DNA from 2 places in the Paenibacillus aurantiacus genome. Region 2 is predicted to be linked to the other one. Evidence: riboswitches for the same ligand, from Rfam matches in the RefSeq annotation. Region 2 holds a riboswitch; the other holds the start of a gene.
What was found. Region 2 has a riboswitch for thiamine pyrophosphate ahead of ACFFSY_RS30285 (hypothetical protein). Riboswitches for the same ligand answer to the same signal wherever they lie in the genome.

Region 1: it holds a riboswitch for thiamine pyrophosphate, as region 2 does, so the genes downstream of both, ACFFSY_RS27180 (ABC transporter substrate-binding protein) here and ACFFSY_RS30285 (hypothetical protein) in region 2, are expected to answer to the same signal.

What each region holds. Positions count from the first base shown of each region.
Region 1 covers NZ_JBHMDO010000044.1:63,064-73,576, forward strand. Annotated here, with positions in the region: gene ACFFSY_RS27135 (glycosyltransferase family 4 protein) at 1-481, shown strand, start outside; gene ACFFSY_RS27140 (hypothetical protein) at 493-666, shown strand; gene ACFFSY_RS27145 (class I SAM-dependent methyltransferase) at 680-1,270, shown strand; gene ACFFSY_RS27150 (glycosyltransferase) at 1,340-3,721, shown strand; gene ACFFSY_RS27155 (DUF1796 family putative cysteine peptidase) at 3,838-4,467, opposite strand; gene ACFFSY_RS27160 (hypothetical protein) at 4,655-4,990, shown strand; gene ACFFSY_RS27165 (glycosyltransferase family 4 protein) at 5,010-6,071, shown strand; gene ACFFSY_RS27170 (hypothetical protein) at 6,090-6,473, shown strand; gene ACFFSY_RS27175 (NAD-dependent epimerase/dehydratase family protein) at 6,546-7,454, opposite strand; TPP riboswitch at 7,605-7,716, shown strand; gene ACFFSY_RS27180 (ABC transporter substrate-binding protein) at 7,871-8,959, shown strand; gene ACFFSY_RS27185 (thiamine-binding protein) at 8,996-9,298, shown strand; gene ACFFSY_RS27190 (ABC transporter permease) at 9,288-10,064, shown strand; gene ACFFSY_RS27195 (ABC transporter ATP-binding protein) at 10,064-10,513, shown strand, end outside.
Region 2 covers NZ_JBHMDO010000047.1:435,895-446,407, forward strand. Annotated here, with positions in the region: gene thiO (glycine oxidase ThiO) at 1-972, opposite strand, end outside; partial or broken gene ACFFSY_RS30265 (thiazole synthase) at 1,142-1,918, opposite strand; gene thiE (thiamine phosphate synthase) at 1,925-2,782, opposite strand; gene ACFFSY_RS30275 (ThiF family adenylyltransferase) at 2,802-4,022, opposite strand; gene thiC (phosphomethylpyrimidine synthase ThiC) at 4,015-5,775, opposite strand; gene ACFFSY_RS30285 (hypothetical protein) at 6,033-6,260, opposite strand; TPP riboswitch at 6,253-6,360, opposite strand; gene ACFFSY_RS30290 (glycoside hydrolase family 78 protein) at 6,424-10,513, opposite strand, start outside.

The DNA of each region.
Region 1 (10,513 bases), on a different contig from region 2:
CTTAGCGTTTCTGAAGCAGATTCGTCAGGATTGGGTGTGCTGGATCGTCGGGGATGGCGATAAACAGGAAGAACTGCAGCAACAGGTGCTGGATGCTTCTTTACAGCAGGACGTGCTTTTTTTGGGGAGACGCGATGACATTCCGGCCCTTCTCCTTCAGTCTGATATTTTCGTCCATTCATGTCTCCAAGATAACCAGCCTTTTTCCGTCATGGAGGCGCAGCTGGCGGGACTGCCGGCGCTGGTCTCCTCTGCGGGCGGTTTGCCCGAAATGGTTGAACACGGCAAGACGGGGTTGATCTCGCCGGTCGGCGACCCGGTCACGCTGTTCCACCAAATCCATCATCTGCTGGAGCACGACGAATATCGCAAGCGGCTGGGGGAAAACGCCAAATCGTGGGCAGTTCAGCACTGGTCGATGGAGCTCATGATTAATCGGCTGCTTCAAGTTTATTCGGCTGTCGTTTCACATTCTGTTTAAGGGGGATTTCCATGCATCCTGTCTTTTGGGTACGGGGCGATTTGTATAACCGGATCTTTGCGGTTCAGACGGTGGATCACGAGCCCCGGGTCGACTATGCGGTATGGAATCATCTATTCGCTGCGCTGCCAAAGGAATACAAGCTGCCGGATTCGACTGTGCTGGCATACGTAATCAACGAATAAGGGGTGAAGCGAGATGGATATTACGTCATTTTGGAGCCGGGTGAATCCGGACTTATTTCTGCAAAATGCGGACGAAGGGTACAACAAACCGATCCGACAGTTATACCGGTCATTGTTAGAACAATTGAAGGTAAACAAAATGCTCGAAGTGGGCTGCGGGCCCGGGGTGGATTTTTTAGGCGCAAAGACCGTTAACCCCAACATGGATTATACGGGTGTGGATATCACGCCACAGATGATTGAGCATTGCCGGCTAAAGTATCCGGAGGGCAATTTCATGGAAGGGAATATTTTGAATCTCCCGTTCGCGGATAATAGCTTCGAATTCGTTTACTGCAAAGACGTATTAAACCATCTTGATAACTGGGAAGCCGGATTCTCGGAGCTCTATCGAATCAGCGGCGGCTTTGTACTCGTTAATTTCTTTCACGGCCTTGGTACGACGACTTTTAAAAAGCGGGAACTGCATGAAGGGTATTTGAACAACATTTTCGATTGGAACGAAGTGATGACGACGTTATCCGCGTTTAACCCGGTGGAGATGAGAATCTACCCAAGGCTTTGTTTGCTCGAGGAAGCGTTGATATTATTCCAGAAAGCTTGATTGGGCGCACTTGTGACGCAATTGAGCCGTGGTCTGCATCCGATTCGTGTATGAGGAGGTGCTTGTAGGATGTCATTATGGGGCAATAATGTGCCGCCATGGGTTTCGATCGTTATACCTTGCTATAATTATGGCGAGTTCCTTGAGGAAGCCATTGACTCTTGCCTCGCTTCTACCCTTCAGGACTTTGAAATTATCGTCGTCAATGACGGATCGACGGATCCGTTCACGGTTGAACTGCTGAAGCAGCTCCATAAACCGAAAACCAGAGTGATACATCAGAAGAACCAAGGCGTGTCGGCCGCCTTAAATAATGGGATTCGAGAAGCAAGAGGAAAATATATTTTTCGATTGGACGCAGATGACAGAATACATCCGACATTGCTTGAAAAAGGTACATGGGTCATGGAAACGCGCCCTGAGGTCGGTTTCGTCACCTGCCATTTAAAAATGTTCGGCAACGAATCTTGGACCTGGACGCCTCCTCCGTACTCGTTTGAACGGTTGCTGAACGAAAATATTGTTATCGGAAACTCCTTATTCAGGAAAGTGGCCTGGGAACAAGCCAACGGATTCGAGGAGCAGGGGGATGGGTATGACGACTGGGAATTCTGGATCAAACTCGCTGCCAAAGGGTGGGAAGGATTTCAAATTCCCGAGGTATTGTTTTTCTATCGTAGACATGGTTTTACTAGATCAGCGGAATTGCTGACCCGCTATGAACAAATTAAACGAAATATGCGCCAAAAATATCCCGACCTCTATCAAGCATTAGATCAGGGTCTCTTATCCAAAGGGCCTCATCCATCGAACATGCAAATAACGGATTGGAAATACGCCGCGCATCCCTATGCGACTCTACCCGTTTCCCGGCAAAAGACCAGACTCATGCTTATGATGCCATGGTTGATTGTTGGGGGAGCGGAGAAGTTCTTTCTCGATTTGATTGAAGGACTGCCAAGAGAGCTGTATCACATTACGCTGGTCACGACTTTGCGAGCGGAAAGTCCCTGGTTCGAGCGCTTCGATAGCTGCAGCGATGAAGTGTTTCAAATGCCCCTCTTATTCGACACCCCTGCTCAGATGGAACCATTGATTTTACATTTAATCGAAACCAGGGATATTCAAATCGTGCATATTAATAACAGCGAAGTCGGGTATAATATGCTGCCTCGATTGAAGTCCAAATTTCCTCATGTCAAAACGGTGTCGCTGCTTCATGATTATGTCCCGGAGCTAGCTTGGGATCACGTCCGCCATTCCCGTCAATACGACAATTGGATCGATAAGTACACGATATGTAAAGCTTCATTAAAACAAACCATGCAGGAACTGTTTCAAATCGACCCCCAAAAAATCGACATCGTACCAAACGGCGTCGATACGGAATTGTTCCGTCCCGGGACGACAGAAGAAGTCATCGCGCTGAAGCAGGTCTTCGGTATTCCGTCCGACAAAAAGGTCATTAGTTATATCGCCAGACTGAATACGGATAAAGATCCGCTTAAATTTATTTCTATCGCTCAAAAAATAATCGCTTCTGATACTCATGATCGATATCGCTTTATCATGGTGGGGGATGGGCCGCTGCGGGACCAAGTGGAGCATGCAGCTGCGCCGCTTTTTCCGAAGCTGCTCATATTCGGAGCGAGGGAAGACGTTCATAGTATTCTCAAGATAACGGATCTTTTGGCTTCTACTTCTCCGAGCGAAGGATTCCCGATTAGCGGTCTCGAGGCGATGGCAGCCGCGGTTCCTGTTGTGGCTTTTTCCGTAAGAGGGTGGGTAGATCTCATCGATCCGAATGTAGACGGGCTGCTGATCGCCCGCACGAGCCAAGAGGAAGAAGATTTCATGATGCAAGCTATCAATCTATTGCAGCATGCGGAATGGCACCAAAGCATTCGAAGCGCCGCAAGGAATAAAGTGTTGTCGAATTACACACGGCATCATTTTATTCTTCGTTACCGAAATTTTTATGAGTATTTGCTGGCTGACATTCCGATGCAGACCATTGATTCGATGGAGGAGGAGAACGATTTGGGTCTCGTGCGTGATTATTCATTCAATGAAGCGAATAGATGTGGTGAGCCCTATCAGATGCCCTTTGTACTCCCTGCGGGCGAAGAGCTTCAGTTAACGAACGTTTTTTTGAAAAATATTGTGGTCGGCAATCGGATACAAATCACGGGGACCTTCGGCGTTCATAACATAGGCGCCGATGCGGATACGGTCATAACCATCCGGCTGTACCGAGAAGGCGCGCATCGTAGAGAGTTGGTCACGGAAATCAATCACACGGTGGCAAGTCATGTTACCGGCGTTATCACGTTCAATCATGCAGAGCACGGATTGCATCCCACCCAAAACTTTTTCATGTGCGTGTTAGCCCACGGCAACCACGTCCAGATTTGCAACATTTGCCATTTAAGCGGGGTCGTCTATGCCTAGTTAGGCGTCGTTCTAACCGGTCTATTCAGGTAGCCTCCTTCCTAACCCGGAACGTCAAACAAGCGCTGTTATCCGTCAAGAAGGCGGTTAAACAGCGCTTGTTGCGCTCTTCTCATTCAGTTCTCGGTTAGCGTGATATGCGAAAAAATCTGCGCCCATAAGTGATTGTTGCCGTTCCATTTCTCATCATTAGGCAATTGGAGCGCGCATACTTTGTCGATGCCCCAGTCCAGCTCGACGATGCCAGGCACGGGATCGTGATTGATGATGAGCAGACGAAAATCGTTGGCTACCAATCCGGCGAGAACCGCCTGAAGCTCGATTGTTTGCTCGAACGTTGCTTCCGTTCGGATGTAGAGGATTTTGTTGCTGTTGGCAGCTTTTTCAAGAAAGCGTGAGACGCGGCGGTCGTACTTGGCTTTAATTTCCGGGTAGGCGGCTAGATGAGGCGGGAAGTTATTATGGACGAAGAAGTCGTGATTGGACAGAATATCGTATTCCATCTCCTTCACCAGATAAATTTTCTCGCCAGCCATTCCTTCCACCCTTAGGTGGTTGTAATCCATAAACCCCGCGAAACGGTTGGCCAGCAGCCTTATGACTTGCGGCAAGTTGTACGAAGCCATCCAATCGAGCGGGCCGGCGACATGACGCATACCATGGTGTTCCATTTGAATACCGGCAAGACAAACATCGCCAAGGCTGTAAATAGCGTCGTAAGTCCCTTTCAAGGCGGATAGTTTCAAATCGTATCTTCCTTTCTCTTATAAATGCGTCAGCTTCCTACATCAAATGCGAGATAAGGATAACTTGCATGGTCAATCGTGGACGGAGACGCACATATGGTTACATGTCCGGATGGATATGCCCTTACCCCTGGAAGAGACTCACATAAACTAGTAAGGAACGATTTCACCTTTGGAGGGACAGCGCATGTCCGTATTCAGATTGAACTCCGCCCCTTACGAGAAGATCGATTGCCGGTATATTGAGTCCGCGGACTTAACGATCACCAATAACGGTGGCGAGGAATTCGACGTGCTGGTGGAGCTAGAGACCCCGCATAACGTCATTTTCGTCGGATTGTTCCATTTGGCGCCGGGAGCGGTGGCGGTCGCTCCGAATCTGCCGACGAACTATGGTTCCTTCAGCTTACTGCTTGTCACGAATTTGAATAACCATCATCCGACGGGCGTGACGGTCCACGTCAAAAACCATGGGGCTTTGGTGGCGCTATTTACGCAGGAAGATTGTATCCGGATGAGCTAACGGCAGAAGGGAGAGAACCATGAACATCCTATTCGTCTATTACATCCCGAGCGGGGGCGTGGAGACGTTGAACCGGCAGCGCTGCCTTGCGCTTCGGGAGGCAGGCATTAACGCACACTGCCTTTATTACCAATGGGGAGCGGGCATGCAGAACGCGGGCGACCTCCCGATCTTCGTGACGAGCAATGACATTACCATCAAACAAATCCTGGATGCCGGCAAGTATGACGTCGTTATCGTCACGACCGATCACCAGACGTTCCCGAGATTCCGAATGATGGGTTATCGTGGGAAATTTATACTTGAAATTCAAGGCTATGGACCCCAACGAGTGGCGTGGGAGAAGTTGACCGAAGCCGCTCCGATCATCAACTCGCACGTATCGGGATTGCTCAATCCGAAAACGCCGCATATTTCGACGATCTTCCAAACCTTGTACCCGCATATTCCGCAGTTTCAGTTCAATAACTGCTTCGACGCTTCCTCGTTCACCTATCAGTCGCTGCCAAAGCTTCCTAACCCAGTAATCGCTTGGATTGGCCGGATCGAGGACAACAAGAACTGGCGCGAATTTCTGCAAGTAGGCGCATCGATCGCAGCTATCCGGCCCGAGGTGCAGCTGTGGATGTTCGAAGATCCGTCGCTGGCGAACCCGGTGGAGCGGGAAGCGTTCACGCAGATGATCGGTACGCTCAATCTGAGCAACCGATTAACCATTCGAGCCAACGTACCGAACGCGGAGATGCAGCAGGTATTCTCGAAGATCGGCGATTCGGGCGGCATGCTGATTTCGACGTCCAAGGTGGAGGGAGCCCCGTACGGGATTTTGGAAGCGATGAGCTGTAGGTGCCCGGTATTATCGACGAGTTCGGACGGGGTGTCCAGCTCGATCTACCATAACGAGACCGGTAAATTCTATTCGCTGGGCAACATCGAGCATGCCGTCAAGGAAGCGCTGGAATTAATGTACCATGTGGGATTAAGAGAGCATATTCGCACTCACGCGCAGCGTCACGTGCTGGCGGAGTTCAATCCTTCCCTATATACGAGCCGATTCGTGAATATGCTGAGCGTCATTTGAGAGGAGAGAGGGACGATCATGAAATTCACGCAGAAGAACGGAGCGGCTGCCGGCACGTTCCTGCCTTTCCTCGTCGGCGACGAGGAGATTACGTTGACGTCCGTATTGCTTCCGGATACATCCCCGGGCGACCGCATCGTGCTCAAGATGGAGATCGCGTGGGATAAGCCGCCACATTGGGATACCGGGGAACTTGAAGTCATCCTGCGCCGGGATGCCCCAAGCGGCCCTCTTATTTATTGGACACTGGAAAGTTGCTTCCTCAAGGCCAGATACGTTGAAAGCGAAACGGTTCAGGCGCAAGGCGGGACGCAGTTGTTCTATCTCTCCGTCCGTTCGAAAGAACAACGGGCCCGGATCATCGGTCCCTATTCCTTGCAAGGAACCGTATATGACACATAAGAAACAGCCTTGTTTCCCGGATCGGTCGGAACCGCCGGAGAAACAAGGCTGTTGGTATCGATAATAGACGAATTATTGCGGCTTGCGGAATTGGTACGTTCGAAGAAGTCCTTCCTCGAGGGAGATGGCCGGCTTCCATGAAAGCACGGCCTCCGCCAGACTGTTATCGAGACAGCTATCCTGGATATCGCCCGCTTTGGCCTCCCGATAAAGGACGGGAACCTGCGAGCCGTGGATGTCCTGCAGAACGTCGACGACCCGGTTGACGGAGGCGCTGCTGCCTGTGCTGACATGGAAGGTACCTTGATCGCCAAACCGGATTGCCGCGATATTCGCCTCTGCCACGTCGTCGACAAATATAAAATCGCGGGTTTGTTCGCCGTCGCCGTTGATCGGCAGCGGCATGCCGCGCGCGATACGATCCATGAAGACGGCCACAACTCCGCCTTCCCCCTTAGCGGTCTGTCCCGGTCCGTAGACGTTGCCGTACCGGAGAATGGTGTAATTCAGTCCGTACAAATCGTGATACAGACGGATGTAATGTTCGGCGGTGATTTTGGATAAACCGTAGTATGAAATCGGCTGCGTCGGATCCGTTTCGACCAGCTTTTCTTTTTGCAGCTTCCCGTACACCGCCGACGTCGAGGCGAAGATGAATTTGCGGACATTGGCGCGGCGGCAAGCCTCTAGCAGATTTAACGTGCCCACGACGTTGACGCTGGCATCAAAGTCCGGCTCCTGGATGGATCGCTGTACATCGGCTTGCGCAGCCAGATGGTAGACGACATCCGGCTTAAGCGCGGCGATCATCTCTCGCGCTTGCGGATGACAAATATCCACTTTATGCAGCGTGGCAAGCGGATGGATGGTACTGCCGGTCGATAAATTATCCAGGACGTGGACCTCCGACCCGAGGTTGAGCAAGGTTTGAACAAGACGGGAGCCGATGAATCCCGCTCCTCCCGTAACGACCATTTTCATTTGTTGACCTCCCGCGGGAAATTGATGCTTCATCTTACGTCGGGATGGCGGCTAGGGTGTAGGAGGAGACCCAGCGCGGTGAAATTTCTCCATTTCCATAGAAGGATGGTATTTTTCTCATCAGGTGCTATAATAGGGGGTGCGACGAACTGAATAGCATGGGGGAGCTGGTGATGACCGGCTGAGAGGGGATTGACGAGAAATCCCGACCCTTGGACCTGATCTGGATAATGCCAGCGTAGGAATTGCACGGGCGCGATGCCGCTTCCCCTTTGAATTGGGCGAGCAGGCAGCGGCCGAAACACGCAATAGCGAAGCGTCTTCCGAATCGGAGGACGCTTTTTCTTATGGAGAACAGGAGGATGCTTTATCGCTTCGAACGCTCATCTTGGATATGCAGGAAGGAGCAAGGATGTATGAGGAAGAACGGGAATCGCACCAAAAGCAGTATATGGGGGCTGGCGCTGTTGACGTTCATGCTCGTCCTATCGGGCTGCGGGGCTAACAACGCGGCTCAACCGGACAATGGGAATGCGACCGCGGGCAGCGGCGCATCGACGAATACAGCCGACGGCAAAGAAGCGGAAGGCGCTGCCGGGGACAAGCCGCTGACGAAGGTAAAGGTCGTGCTCGACTGGACGCCGAATACGAACCATACCGGCTTGTACGTAGCGCGCGACAAAGGGTTCTTCCGCGAGCATGGACTCGATGTGGAGATCATTCAGCCGACCGAAGCAGGCGCGGACAAAATGATCGCCTCCGGCGCGGCCGAATTCGGCGTCAGCTATCAGGAAGGCATTACGCAGGCTCGTATTCAGGGCGTGCCGCTCGTATCCCTCGCCGCAGTCATTCAACATAATACGTCCGGTTTCGCCTCTCCTGCGGACAAAGGCATCAAGACCCCGAAGGATTTCGAGGGCAAGACTTACGGCGGATGGGGCTCGCCAGCCGAGCAGGCGGTCATTGAATCGCTGATGCAAGAGGAGCAGGCAGACGCCTCCAAAGTGAATAACATCAGCATCGGCGACGCGGATTTCTTCACGGCCGTGAAGCGCAACATCGACTTCGCGTGGATCTATTACGCGTGGACAGGCGTCGAAGCCGAGCTGCGCGGCGAGAAGCTGAACATGATCTATTTAACCGACTATAGCGACAAGTTGGATTATTATACGCCGGTGCTCGCGACGAGCGAGAAGATGATCGCCGAGAAGAAGGAGCTCGTGCAGGCATTCGTCGCCGGCGCCGCGGAAGGCTACCAATATGCGATCGCGAACCCGGCCGATGCGGCGGAGCTGCTGATCAAGGCTGAGCCGGACTTGAACGCCGAGCTCGTGCGCGCTAGCCAGAAGTGGCTGAGTCCCAAATATCGGGACGACGCGCCGCGCTGGGGCGAGCAGAAACTCGAAGTGTGGCAGAACTATGCGCAGTGGATGTACGACCACAAGCTGCTCGACAAGCAATTGGAAGCGGACAAGGCGTTCACGAACGAATTCCTCCCGCAATAACGACGAACGCGAACAAGACGAAAGGTGGCTTCATTCATGGCTAACGCGTTAGTGAGCATTCAAATTTTACCGACGACACCCGGCGGCGAGAGCGTCATTCCCTATGTGGACCGCGCGATCGACATCATCAAATCAGCTGGCGTGCCGTACCGCGTCGCACCGCTCGAGACGACCATGGAGGGCGAGTTGACGCATCTGCTGGACGTCGTGCGGCAGATGAACGAAGCGATGACGGAGATGGGCTGCGCATCGGTTATCTCCCAAATCAAAATCTACTACAATCCGGAGAACGGCGCTTCGATGGGACGTCTTCTGGAGAAATATCCGGATGGGCAATAGCCGGGGGTTGCGCAAATTAGGCCCTCCGGTCGCATGCCTTCTTGGCTTCCTCGTTTTATGGCAAGCGGCGGTCGCGCTGTTTGCCATCGAGGAATGGATACTGCCGTCTCCGCTGGCAGTCTTTCATGAGATGGGGGCGGAATGGCCGAGGCTGATGGGTCACGCGGCAGCGACCATTCGACTGACGCTGATTGGATTTGCGGCCGGTACGGCGGCGGGCCTTGCGCTCGCCGCTTTGCTGCATTTGATTCCGGGCGCCCGCGCGGGTCTGTATCCGCTGCTCGTGCTGACACAGAACGTGCCGGTCATCGTGCTGGGCGACCTGCTCGTCATCTGGTTCGGGTTCGGCGTGCTCCCGAAGCTCATCTTGCTCCTGTTGGTCTGCTTCTTCCCGGTCAGTGTGTCGATGCTGACCGGACTCCAGCAGGCGGATCCCAAGTTGATGCATTATATGCGTATGATCGGCGCAAGCAAGCAGCAGATCTTTTGGAAGCTGGAGCTGCCGGGGGCGCTCGGCCACTTGTTCGCAGGACTGAAGATTGCCGCTTCCTATAGCGTCATCGGCGCCATCTATGCGGAGGCGCTCGGTTCGAACGAAGGGCTAGGCTACTACATCCGCCTGTCGTCCAGAGGCTGGGAGACGAGCCGCGTCTTCGGTGGCATTCTGCTCATCGTGCTGTTCAGCCTGCTCTTATTCGGCGCAATTGCGCTTATTGAACGTTATGCGGTCCGCTGGAAGGTGCGGAAGGAGGTGAACGAAGCATGATGCCATATGCGTTAGAGCTGGTGGACATCGCGAAGACGTTCACCGAAGGACGCAGCACGAAGCGCGTGCTGGACCATATTTCGCTGCATGTCAAGGAAGGCGAGTTCGTCTCTATCATTGGACCGTCGGGCAGCGGCAAATCGACGCTGTTCCATCTGATCGGCGGGCTGCAGCAGCCGACACGCGGGGAAATCCGCATGGACGGCCAGCGCGTCACGGGCGAGCGCGGGCGGATCGCGTATATGCCGCAATCTGCTTCGCTGCTGCCCTGGCTGACCGTACGGGCCAATATCGTCATGGCGCTCACGATTGCCGGGATCGAACGGGGATCGGCAGAAGCGCAAGCTGCCGACTGGCTGGCGCGGGTCGGCTTGGCCGCGGAAGCCGATGCTTATCCGGACACGCTGTCGGGCGGCATGCAGCAGCGGGTGTCGTTCCTTCGCGCGCTG
Region 2 (10,513 bases):
TCCCGGAATCGGACCGATGAGCGGCCATCCGTCCCGCGTCGCCGGGCGCAGCCCTGCCCAGCGGTCGATCGGCTCCCGGCCGCCCAGGAATGGCAGCAGTCGGGGACCCCAGCGCACAAGACGGTCGATGCCGCGCTCGGTGACCGTCCTGTCAAAGCCGGCCACGTCCTCCGACGCGCCGCAGACGAGCGTTCCGTTCCGCTTGCCGACCCAATATGCCTGCGAGGAGAACACCATATGCTTCACTTCCCCGAACGGCACGTCGAACGAACAAATTTGGCCGCGTATCGGATGAACGGGAATCGGGAAACCGAAGGCAGCCGCATAGCGTCCTGCCCAGGCGCCTGCGCAGACGACCAGCTTATCGCCATCAAAGGTCCCCCGATTCGCGGTCTCAAGGCGAATGCCCTGCGCGCTGAATAAGTCCGGCGCTTGAATGCCGCCCGCATGATCGGCCATTCGCGCGCCAAGCTTGCGGCAAGCCGCCGCAAGCTCGGCGACGAGCGCGGGCGCATACACATGACTCTCCGCCGGTGTATAGATGGCGGCAAGCGCGCTCGCCGCAAGCTGCGGTTCCATGCGCCGCAGCCGCTCGCCTTCGATCAGCTCCGCACCTGCGCCGAACGGCTTCTGCCAAGCGAGTCTCGTCTGCAGCGGCAGCAGATCCGCTTCATGCAGCGCGACCGTCAGGCTGCCCGTCTGCAGCAGGTCGGCGCGGGTGCCTGACACTGCCTCGATGTCGGCAAGCCATGACGGATACAAATGCAAGCTGTCCAAGCACAGGCGAAAGAACGGATCGGGCTGCTCGGGATTTTCCGTGAACGGCGCGAGCATCCCCGCCGCAGCGCCCGAAGCCTGGCCCCCGAACGCCTCCGGCTCGATGACCGTCACGTCATATCCTAACCGCAGCGCTTCGAACGCGCAGGACAGCCCGATGATGCCGCCCCCCAATACGATGACGCGTTCAGCCAATCTTCCCAAGCCCCCCGCCCGCATCGGTCGATTCGGTCTCGTGCTGCCTCAAGCTGCTCGCCAGCGAGACCGCCGCTTCGCGCGCCGCCGCATCCACTTGCGCAATATTGCCACCTTGACCGCCAACGCCTAGTTCGTCAGCGAAAGAGCCGGCCGGCTTCGATATGCCCTCGGTCTCGCTGCTTGCCGAAGCATACTGGCGTTTCGGGATTCGGCCGGACAGATACGACAGCCGGCCGGCTTCGACCGCAAGCTTCATCGCCAGCGCCATTCCGACCGGATCGAGCGCTTTGGCGACCGGCGTGTTGACCAGAATGCCATCCGCGCCAAGCTCCATCGCCTGTACGACATCACCCGCGGACCCGATGCCGGCGTCCACGATGACCGGCACGCGCGACTCTTGGACGATAAGTCCGATATTATACGGATTCAGAATCCCAAGTCCGGACCCGATCGGCGCGCCGCCGGGCATGACGGCCGCTGCGCCGGCTTTCTCTAGTCTCTTGCACAGAATTGGATCGTCGGACGTATATGGCAGCACGACGAAGCCTTCTCCCGCGAGCCGTTCGGTCGCCCGTAGCGTCTCGAGCGGGTCCGGCAGCAGCGTTCGCGGGTTCGCGCTAATCTCCACCTTAATCCAGCTGCCGAGGCCTGCCGCCCGGGCAAGCCGCGCAATGCGGATCGCTTCGTCCGCGTTGCTGGCGCCTGACGTGTTCGGCAGATACGTCAGTTCGCGCTCCTGCACATGCTGCAGCACGGAATCGTCCCGCGCGTCGTCCAGGTTCACCCTGCGGACCGCGAACGTGACCACCTCGGCTTGGGAAGCTTCAAGCGCCAGCTGCAGCACGGCCGGGCTCGGGAACCGTCCCGTACCGAGGAAGAACCGGGATTGCAGCCTTTTCCCGCCGATGACCAATGGATCTATACAAACGTTCGCCTCAACCATGATGCCTCAACCTCCTCCCACGAAATGCACCAGCTCCAGCTGGGCGCCTTCGGAAACCGGGGTGTCTCCCCACGCATCCTTCGACAAAATGACCCCATTCAGCTCCACGACGATTCGCTGCCCTTGAAGCCCATACTGGCCGACCAGCTCCTGCACGGTCCCGGCATGTGTCCATTCGTCGCGGCCGTTAACGCGAATCCGCTTGGACGCCGAGTCCGGCGACGAGAGCGCCTCGTATTCGCGCAGCCGATGCTTGAACGCGCGGCATGCTTCGGCAGGATCAGAGCTGCCGACGATAGCCGACACCGCGCATATCCGCTTGGCGCCCGCCTCGAGCACCGCGTCCACATTGTCCAGCGTAATGCCGCCGATCGCTACGAAAGGGATCGTTATCCGCTCGGCGGCCTCCCGCACGTACGCCGTCGTCACTGCCTGCCGTCCAGGCTTGGTGCCTGTCGGATAGACCGGGCCGACGCCGATATAATCCGCTCCGCCCGCCTGCGCTTCCAGCGCCTGCGCGATATTATGGGTGGAGATGCCGATGATTTTGTCCGGACCGAGTATCGCGCGCGCCTCGGCCAGCGGCAAATCCTCTTGGCCGAGATGAACGCCGTCCGCCGATACCGCAAGCGCAATGTCCAGATGATCGTTGATAACCAGCGGCACTTGATATTGGGCCGTTAACTCGCGAAGCATTCGGGCTTGCTCTAGCACTTCGCGCTTAGGCGCGTCTTTCGCCCGCAGCTGCACGATATCCGCTCCGCCGCGCAGCGCTTGCTCCATGACGTGCTTCAATTCGCGCCCGGGATGATAGTTCTCGCCCGTGATTGCGTACAGGCTAAAATCGAATGTCTTGCTCCCCATGCTCTTGTTCTCCTCTCCTTCAGCGCTGGGAATACGCGGCTCGCATGCCGATCAAATACACCTGGCACAACGATATCGCGCGGGCCGCATCTTGCGTGCCCTGCACCAAAATCCGCCCGTCCGGGAACAACACCAGCTTCTCCCCCTCCGGCAAGACCGCCTTAACCAGATACGGATTGCTCGCCACCTCGCAGCCTCGCGCGGCCAGCCATTCTTCCGTCGCGGCCAGATCGATGCCGTGATCAGCTTCCATCGTAACTTGAACGGTATCCCGTCCGCACAAGATAGCTGTCGTCGCCTGAGCATCGCCAAGTTTGAGGTAGCCCGCCGTGTTAAGGTCGGAGCGATTCTCGGACATCTGCATCGGATAAGATTGGTGCTGTGAAAGCTCCTGCGACTCGCCTTCAGTCTGCATGGCGCGAGCTCGACTTTGCAGCTTTCCGGCGTCGCGATCGCGATCTTCCGCCGTTTGCGCGCGGCCGCAAATGTCACACTCATGCGAAGGCGATGGAAGCGCCGATTCTCTGATGCGGAAGTTCCACAGATCCCCGGTCACCCACGTGTTCCGAACCGCCTCGCGTCGTCCGCTCAGCCACTTGAGCGCTTCCGCCGCCTGCAGCGCGGCGACCCATTCGACAGCCGGTGCGATGACGCCAATCGTATCGCAGGTGTCCGCGCTGGCATCCGACCCGCCATCTCCGATCAGACAGCGCAAGCAAGCCGTCGCGCCCGGGACGAGCGTCGCGCTCATCCCTTGGGAGCCGGCCACCCCGCCATAGATGAACGGAATGCCTAGCCGGAAGCAGCGCTCGCTCAGCAGCAGCCGCGCCGCCGCATTGTCGGTCCCGTCCAGCACCGCGTCGATGCCGTCCAGCAGCTCGCCAACGTTCGCGTTCGTCACATCGAGCACCCGCGGGTCGATTTCGATCTCGCCGTTGATCCGCCGCAGCTTGCGGGCGGCCGCGACGGCTTTCGGCAGCGAATCCGACGCGTCCTGCTCGTCGAACAGCACCTGCCGCTGCAGATTGCTCGGCTCGACGTAATCGCGGTCGACGATCCGCACGAGACCGATGCCCGCGCGCGCCATATGCTGGGCAAGCGAGGCGCCAAGCGCCCCGCAGCCGACGATCAGCACGCCCGCTTGGCCTAGGCGCTGCTGTCCGTTCGCGCCGATAGGTGCGAACCGCGTCTGCCGGGAATAACGATCCGGCCATCGCGGCTGCTCCGCGGGCTTACGCATAGATCGAACTGCCTGCCGCCTTGAAGGCATCGGCCTTCTCCTTCATGCCGGCCTCCACCGCTTCTTCCGTATGTAACCCGTTCGCCTCGGCGTAATCGCGAATATCCTGCGTAATGCGCATGCTGCAGAACTTCGGCCCGCACATCGAGCAGAAGTGCGCCGATTTGGCCGCTTCCGCCGGCAGCGTCTCATCGTGGTAAGACATCGCGCGCTCGGGATCGAGCGATAGATGGAACTGGTCGCGCCAGCGGAATTCGAAGCGGGCTTTGGACAGCGCGTTATCCCGCAGCTGCGCGCGCGGATGGCCTTTGGCCAGATCGGCCGCATGGGCGGCGATTTTGTAGGTAATGACGCCTTCCTTCACGTCCTCCTTGTTCGGCAAGCCCAGATGCTCCTTCGGCGTCACGTAGCACAGCATCGCGGTGCCGAACCAGCCAATCATCGCAGCTCCGATCGCGGACGTAATATGGTCGTAGCCCGGCGCGATATCCGTTGTCAGCGGACCGAGCGTATAGAACGGCGCCTCGTCGCATAGCTCCAGTTGAAGATCCATGTTCTCCTTGATCAGATGCATCGGCACATGCCCCGGTCCCTCAATCATGACCTGCACGTCGTGCTTCCAGGCGATCTTCGTCAGCTCGCCCAGCGTTCTAAGCTCCGCGAATTGCGCTTCGTCGTTGGCATCGGCGATAGAGCCTGGACGGAGACCGTCGCCCAGCGAGAACGATACGTCATAGCGCTTCATGATCTCGCAAATTTCTTCGAAATGGGTATACAGGAAGTTCTCCTTGTGATGCGCCAGACACCACGCCGCCATGATCGAGCCGCCGCGCGAGACGATCCCGGTTACCCGTTTAGCCGTTAGCGGAATGTAACGCAGCAGCACGCCGGCATGAATGGTGAAATAATCGACGCCCTGCTCCGCCTGCTCGATCAGCGTGTCGCGGAACACTTCCCACGAGAGGTCTTCAGCCTTGCCGTCCACCTTCTCCAGCGCCTGGTAGATCGGCACGGTGCCGACGGGCACCGGCGAGTTGCGGATGATCCACTCGCGCGTCGTGTGAATGTTCTTGCCTGTCGACAGGTCCATGATCGTATCGGCGCCCCAACGGGTCGCCCACGTCATCTTCTCGACCTCTTCTTCGATTGAGGAGGCGACCGCCGAGTTGCCGATGTTCGCATTGATCTTCACGTGGAAGTGACGGCCGATAATCATCGGTTCGCTCTCCGGGTGGTTGATGTTGGCCGGTATGATGGCGCGTCCCGCCGCGATCTCGCCGCGGACGAATTCCGGCGACATGCCTTCGCGAATCGCGATGTACTCCATCTCCGGCGTCACGATGCCTTGGCGCGCGTAATGAAGCTGCGTCACGTTACGGCCTTCGCGGGCGCTCAGCGGCTTGCGCGCCAGACCCGGGAACAGCTCGGCGCCGCGCTTACTGGCGGTTTCCTCCGAGTGAAAGCCGTTGTCGAGCGGCTTCACTTCGCGCCCGTCGTACGCTTCGACGTCACCGCGCTCCTCGATCCATGCGCGGCGCAATGCAGGCAAGCCGCGGCGCACATCCGCTTCGTACGTCTCATCCGTGTAAGGTCCGCTCGCATCATACACGCGCACCGGTTCGTTCGGCTCATCGCTGCCGCGCACGGAGCTTGGCGACAATGCGATCTCGCGCATCGGCACGCGAAGGTCGGCGCGGCTCCCTTGTACATATACTTTCCGGCTGCCTGGCAGCGGGGTCGTCAATATCGGCATAATAAAAAACCTCCTAGGCTGGATGTGAAATCCCCTAGGAGGCATGAACAGCAAGTTGAAGCGGACAGGCGCGAACTCACCGCACCTTAATCAGATCCGCTACGAGAATCGTGCATGTCACGCCGCAACCGCCGCTTCCATACAGGAAATCGGCAACGCGATAACGCAACAATGCAATAATGCATCTCGATCTCTCTCGCTTCAACCGATGCGATATCCGGCATGAATGGCCGGTCTGTGCGAACGTTACGCCGTAATCAAGACTCGCCCCGAACGAGGCCGAAGTGGCCGCCGCTAGCGTAGTCGATCCGATCCCGATGCACAAAAAAACCGCTCCGGCGAAGGAGCGGTCTGTTCACGCGGTTCACCTGCAAGCCAGCCGGACCAATCACGTCCCGGCCGCGAACAGGAGCAGTCAAAGCCGGCCGCTGCGCAAGCCGCCGAAGAGGCGTTGCTGCGGGCAGGTATGACGAATTCGCACGCACATTCCCACTTTCCTACGCTGGCATAACCCAGATCAGGTTCGAAGGGACCAAGGCGTTGCTCGCCTTATCTCAGCCCAGTTGGGCGCCCCTAGTGGATTTCATGGTACGACTATACCCCGCGCTTATAAATGCTGTCAACCCTTTTTCTTCCTGCTGCAATGGCTTATTGCTTGCGGTGTACGCCGTACGTTTGGTTCACATTGCCGGCGATCGTCACAGTTACGGAGACGGTCTTCACCGTCCCGTTACTGTATTGGACGCGGAAAACAAAGGTCAGCGGACCGTCCGTCAAGCGCTCGAAACCGCTCTCCCACAGCTCGCCGCTCCATGCGGTCTTAGCCGGGTTATCCGCCGTCAATTGGACAGCGGATCCGTTCATCGTCACGTCCACCCGGACAGCCTTCGTAAGGGTGCCCGTCTCCGTCGTTTGAGCGCGGAGCATGAACTTCTCGCCAGCCCAAAACACGTGCGCTCCCCGCGGTTCGTTCTCGTTGCCGCTCTTCTCGAGGTTGTAGGCGCGTCGCCGCTTGTCCCACTCCTGCGTGTGCTGGACCGATCCCGTCAAACCAAGCGGAAGCACCGCGATCGTCTTGGTGACCACGACAGGCGGCGCCTGGCCATCCGAGATCGAGAGCGTCACCGTGTAATTTCCTGGCTGAACGGCTTTGAAGGCAGGCCCGGCCGTTGTATACGGAACGCTCGTCTCCAGTGGATAGGTCGTCGTCTGGCCGCCAGGCGCGGTCACGCGGTATGTCAGCGACAATCGGTCGCCATCCGGATCGGTTAACGCATGACGCAGCTGAACCGTATCGCCTTCATAGACGGGGCTCGGCGTCCAGTCGAAGTCGCCGGACGGAGGGTCGTTCGTCACGATCGTGAAGTATTTGGGCGAGCTCCAACCGCTCCAATCGTAGCCGTCGAAGACACGCGTATTCACATGGAGCAGCGTCTTCTCCGGCAAATTCACCGTCGGCGCGAACTGTCTCTGGCCGCCCGATCGAATGCCCGTATCAGCGATCACCGTGCCGTCCTGTCTGGAGATTCGAAGATGGAATTGCGACTGTGCATCCCCGTCTGGATCGCTGTACGTCCATTCGAAGAGCGGACGCAGCTCCTTCACCACGATTGGAACTGCCGGATTCGCGCTGCCCGGGTTCGTCACTTCGGCAGATGGCAGGCGGTTCACGATCGTAATCAGCCTGGTCGCCTCCGCGCTTTGGCCCGTGGAATCCTCGACCACCTGGCGAATCCGGAACATACCGAGCGACGTGAACGTCTTCGACCAGGTGGTGCGGGAAGTGCTCTGCAGCGTCTCGGTCTCGCCAGCTCCCGATCTCGATACATAGTACGCATGCGGCAGTCGTTCTCTGCCGCCGTCCTCCTTATCGTAGGCCGTGGAGGAAATAATGATGGCCGCGCCGCGATGCGTCTCGATCGGATTGGCTGTAAAGCCGGGGACCGGCGGGTCATCAGGGGCCGGCAGGCTTGTGATGGACAGGTACTCGACGTGATACTCGCTCCATGCCCCGTACTCGTCCTTGACGGCCATGCCGATCTCGTACGTCCCCGTCTCCGTCGGCGTCACGAGTTTCTTGGCCGCGTATGTGCCGCTAGGAGCTAGATAATAAAACCGTTTCTCCATAATGCCGCGATTGACCTTGTAATCCATGCCCGTGTTCTCGAGCGAATAGTCCGAGGAGCTCGAATAGCGGTCCGGATCGCGGCTGCGGTCCGTCCACGTGATGTATCCCTCTCCCCCTTGCGCCACGTCGAAATCCGCGATCGGCCGTCTGTGGACCGTAATCATCTGTTCGAACGTATTCGAGGATTTCCGATAACTGCCGAACACTTGGCTCGGATAAAGATAATCGGGGTTCGGGTCATCCTTCGCTCGAAGCAAGATGGCGTAATCGCCAACCGCATCAAAGGCCAGCTGGGCATTGGCAAAGGTCTTGCCGTGCAGCTTGGATACGCCTTGGTTGCGGATAAAGCGAGGCGTGTGGCGCACCGACCAATCATATTGCCCGCCTGCTGCCGGATCGTTCTCCGGATCGGAGAAGACGATGTCGCCGTACCGAATATCCGCTTTGGCCGCGCCTTCATCCCAGATCGCATAGGCGCGAGACCATGGCGAGACGCTGTCCAGCGTTTTGTAGAAGATGCTGCCAAGCGTGACGTACGATTTATCGCTGAAATAACCGAACTTCCCTTCCGCATACGTCGCGTCCTTAGCCGTCAGAATCGGCGTATTGTTCAGGAAAACCTCGATTACTTCGCCCGACATCCGGACTTTCAGCACATAATCCTTTTGACTCTGGAACGGATAGGATACGCTGTCCAGCACCGTGCGGACGCCGGATTTATACACCGCCAAGGCCAATGACCGCCCGTCGCTCTCGACCGCGTAACGCTGCGTCGGACTGCTCATCCGGAAGGAATATCCGAACCATTCGTCGTCGTATGCAATGTCACGGATATTAAACGTAAAACGCGATTCAAAGTCTTTCAAGACCGTTGATGTCGGCGAAAAGAATTGGCCGTTCGTGAACGATTTGACGATCGCAGGCGTTGTAGACGGCTGCCCAACGGAAATATTGAGGTAGACGTAATCCTGCGGGTTGTCGCAGCCCGTGCATGGAATACCAGAGAAAGAGGCAAATACGCCGTCCTGAACATATTCCCCGTAGACCTGCGAGGTAAAGTTACATGGGGCTCCGGCTTGGCCAATTGTCGTCCCATTCCGATCCACAACCTCATGATATCCATAACGGACGTCTGGGTCATAGCTTGTACACACGTTCGTTCGGTTGGTTCGGTTACCTTCGATCGTGACTGTCGAACTTTCGCTGTAACTCGTCCGCCCGTTGGTCCAGTCTATGTAGTATTGCGGGCCGAGCCGTTGATTTGGGCCGCCGTTGTAATAATACTTCTTGAATTCGTCGTTACTTGTTCCGTCGTTCAAGGTCTTTTTGACCGCACCTGTAGACGTATTAATGACCTTCAGCTCCGCCATCATGTTCGGGATCACATTGCCTGGGCTGGAGTAATAGTCGTAATAATATTTGGCGTAGAGCTCGCCGTTGATTGGATCCAGTGCCAGAGATGCCATTTGCTCATAGGTCATCATGTAGACGCTCGTGTAACCGGCTTGCATCGTTGTGCCGACTAAGCCCCCCGATGGTCTTGTGTCCGAGGGCTGCAAATATACGCGCCACATGAGCTTGCCGGCTGCGCTGTATTTGGCCACGTTCAGATCGGGCATGCCGCGCAACCCATTGTACGAATATTGGCCGTAGTACTCGTATTGATACCAGTTACCCGCCGCATCGAAGAATGGTTCGCTGGCCGGCCGGTAATAGAGGCGCTCCGTCTCTATATTGTTTTTGGCATAATCGTATTTCGGAGCAGGGGCGGTTTGGGCGCTATGGAAGGTTACGCTTAGGTCGGTATTGATCTTGTACCAGTACTGAAAAATCTCTCCCCCCTTGACATAATAACGGCCGCCTTGTACGAGCATGCTTGTGCCGATGCCTTTGACAAACGATTCGGTCGTATAGCCATTGTTAATGGTCAAACCGTTGTCTGTTCTAAGTTTATTCAACTGCTGCTGGTAGGCGGGGGTATCGATCGAACTGCGCAGTTCTTTACCCGTAAAGGCATCGTAAACCACAAGTTCCTCATAATAGTAGGACTGCCGATCATAGCGACCATACCATTTGCGCTTGGCATAAATATAGCCGTCTGCCAGCTTCCAGTCGGAGAAGTATTGCGGTTCCATACTCACCTGGATGTCTCGGTTGTTGGAGTCTTGCATGGTCATGACTCGGTAATTTGGCATCCGCAGCACAAAAGCGAACGGGCTGCCATTGGTGTATTCTCTTGAGACGGTGCCCCACGATCCATAGGTAACTTTAATCGGGCTAAGCTTCTTCGGATCGAGCGCATAAATCTTGGAAGAATAATAAGGCGAACCACTCGTGTCAAAGGATTGCAAATACGTGCTGAAATACACGTATTTTTTGTTGGAATAGAGCTTGCCCTCTTGGCTATAATCTCCGCCATCGAACCGGATGAACTGCTTCGAATCCGGATCTAGCAACGGGGATGAGAAGGTGGACGTATTGCCCTCAACCGAGCGCCAAGGAGAGAGACGGTTCGGACCAAACCCGTTATCATTCATAATGAGCGTCTCATAGGAATTGTAGGTCTTCCCGCCGCCACCGAATATAGTGGAGCTGATCCGGTAGTTTTTC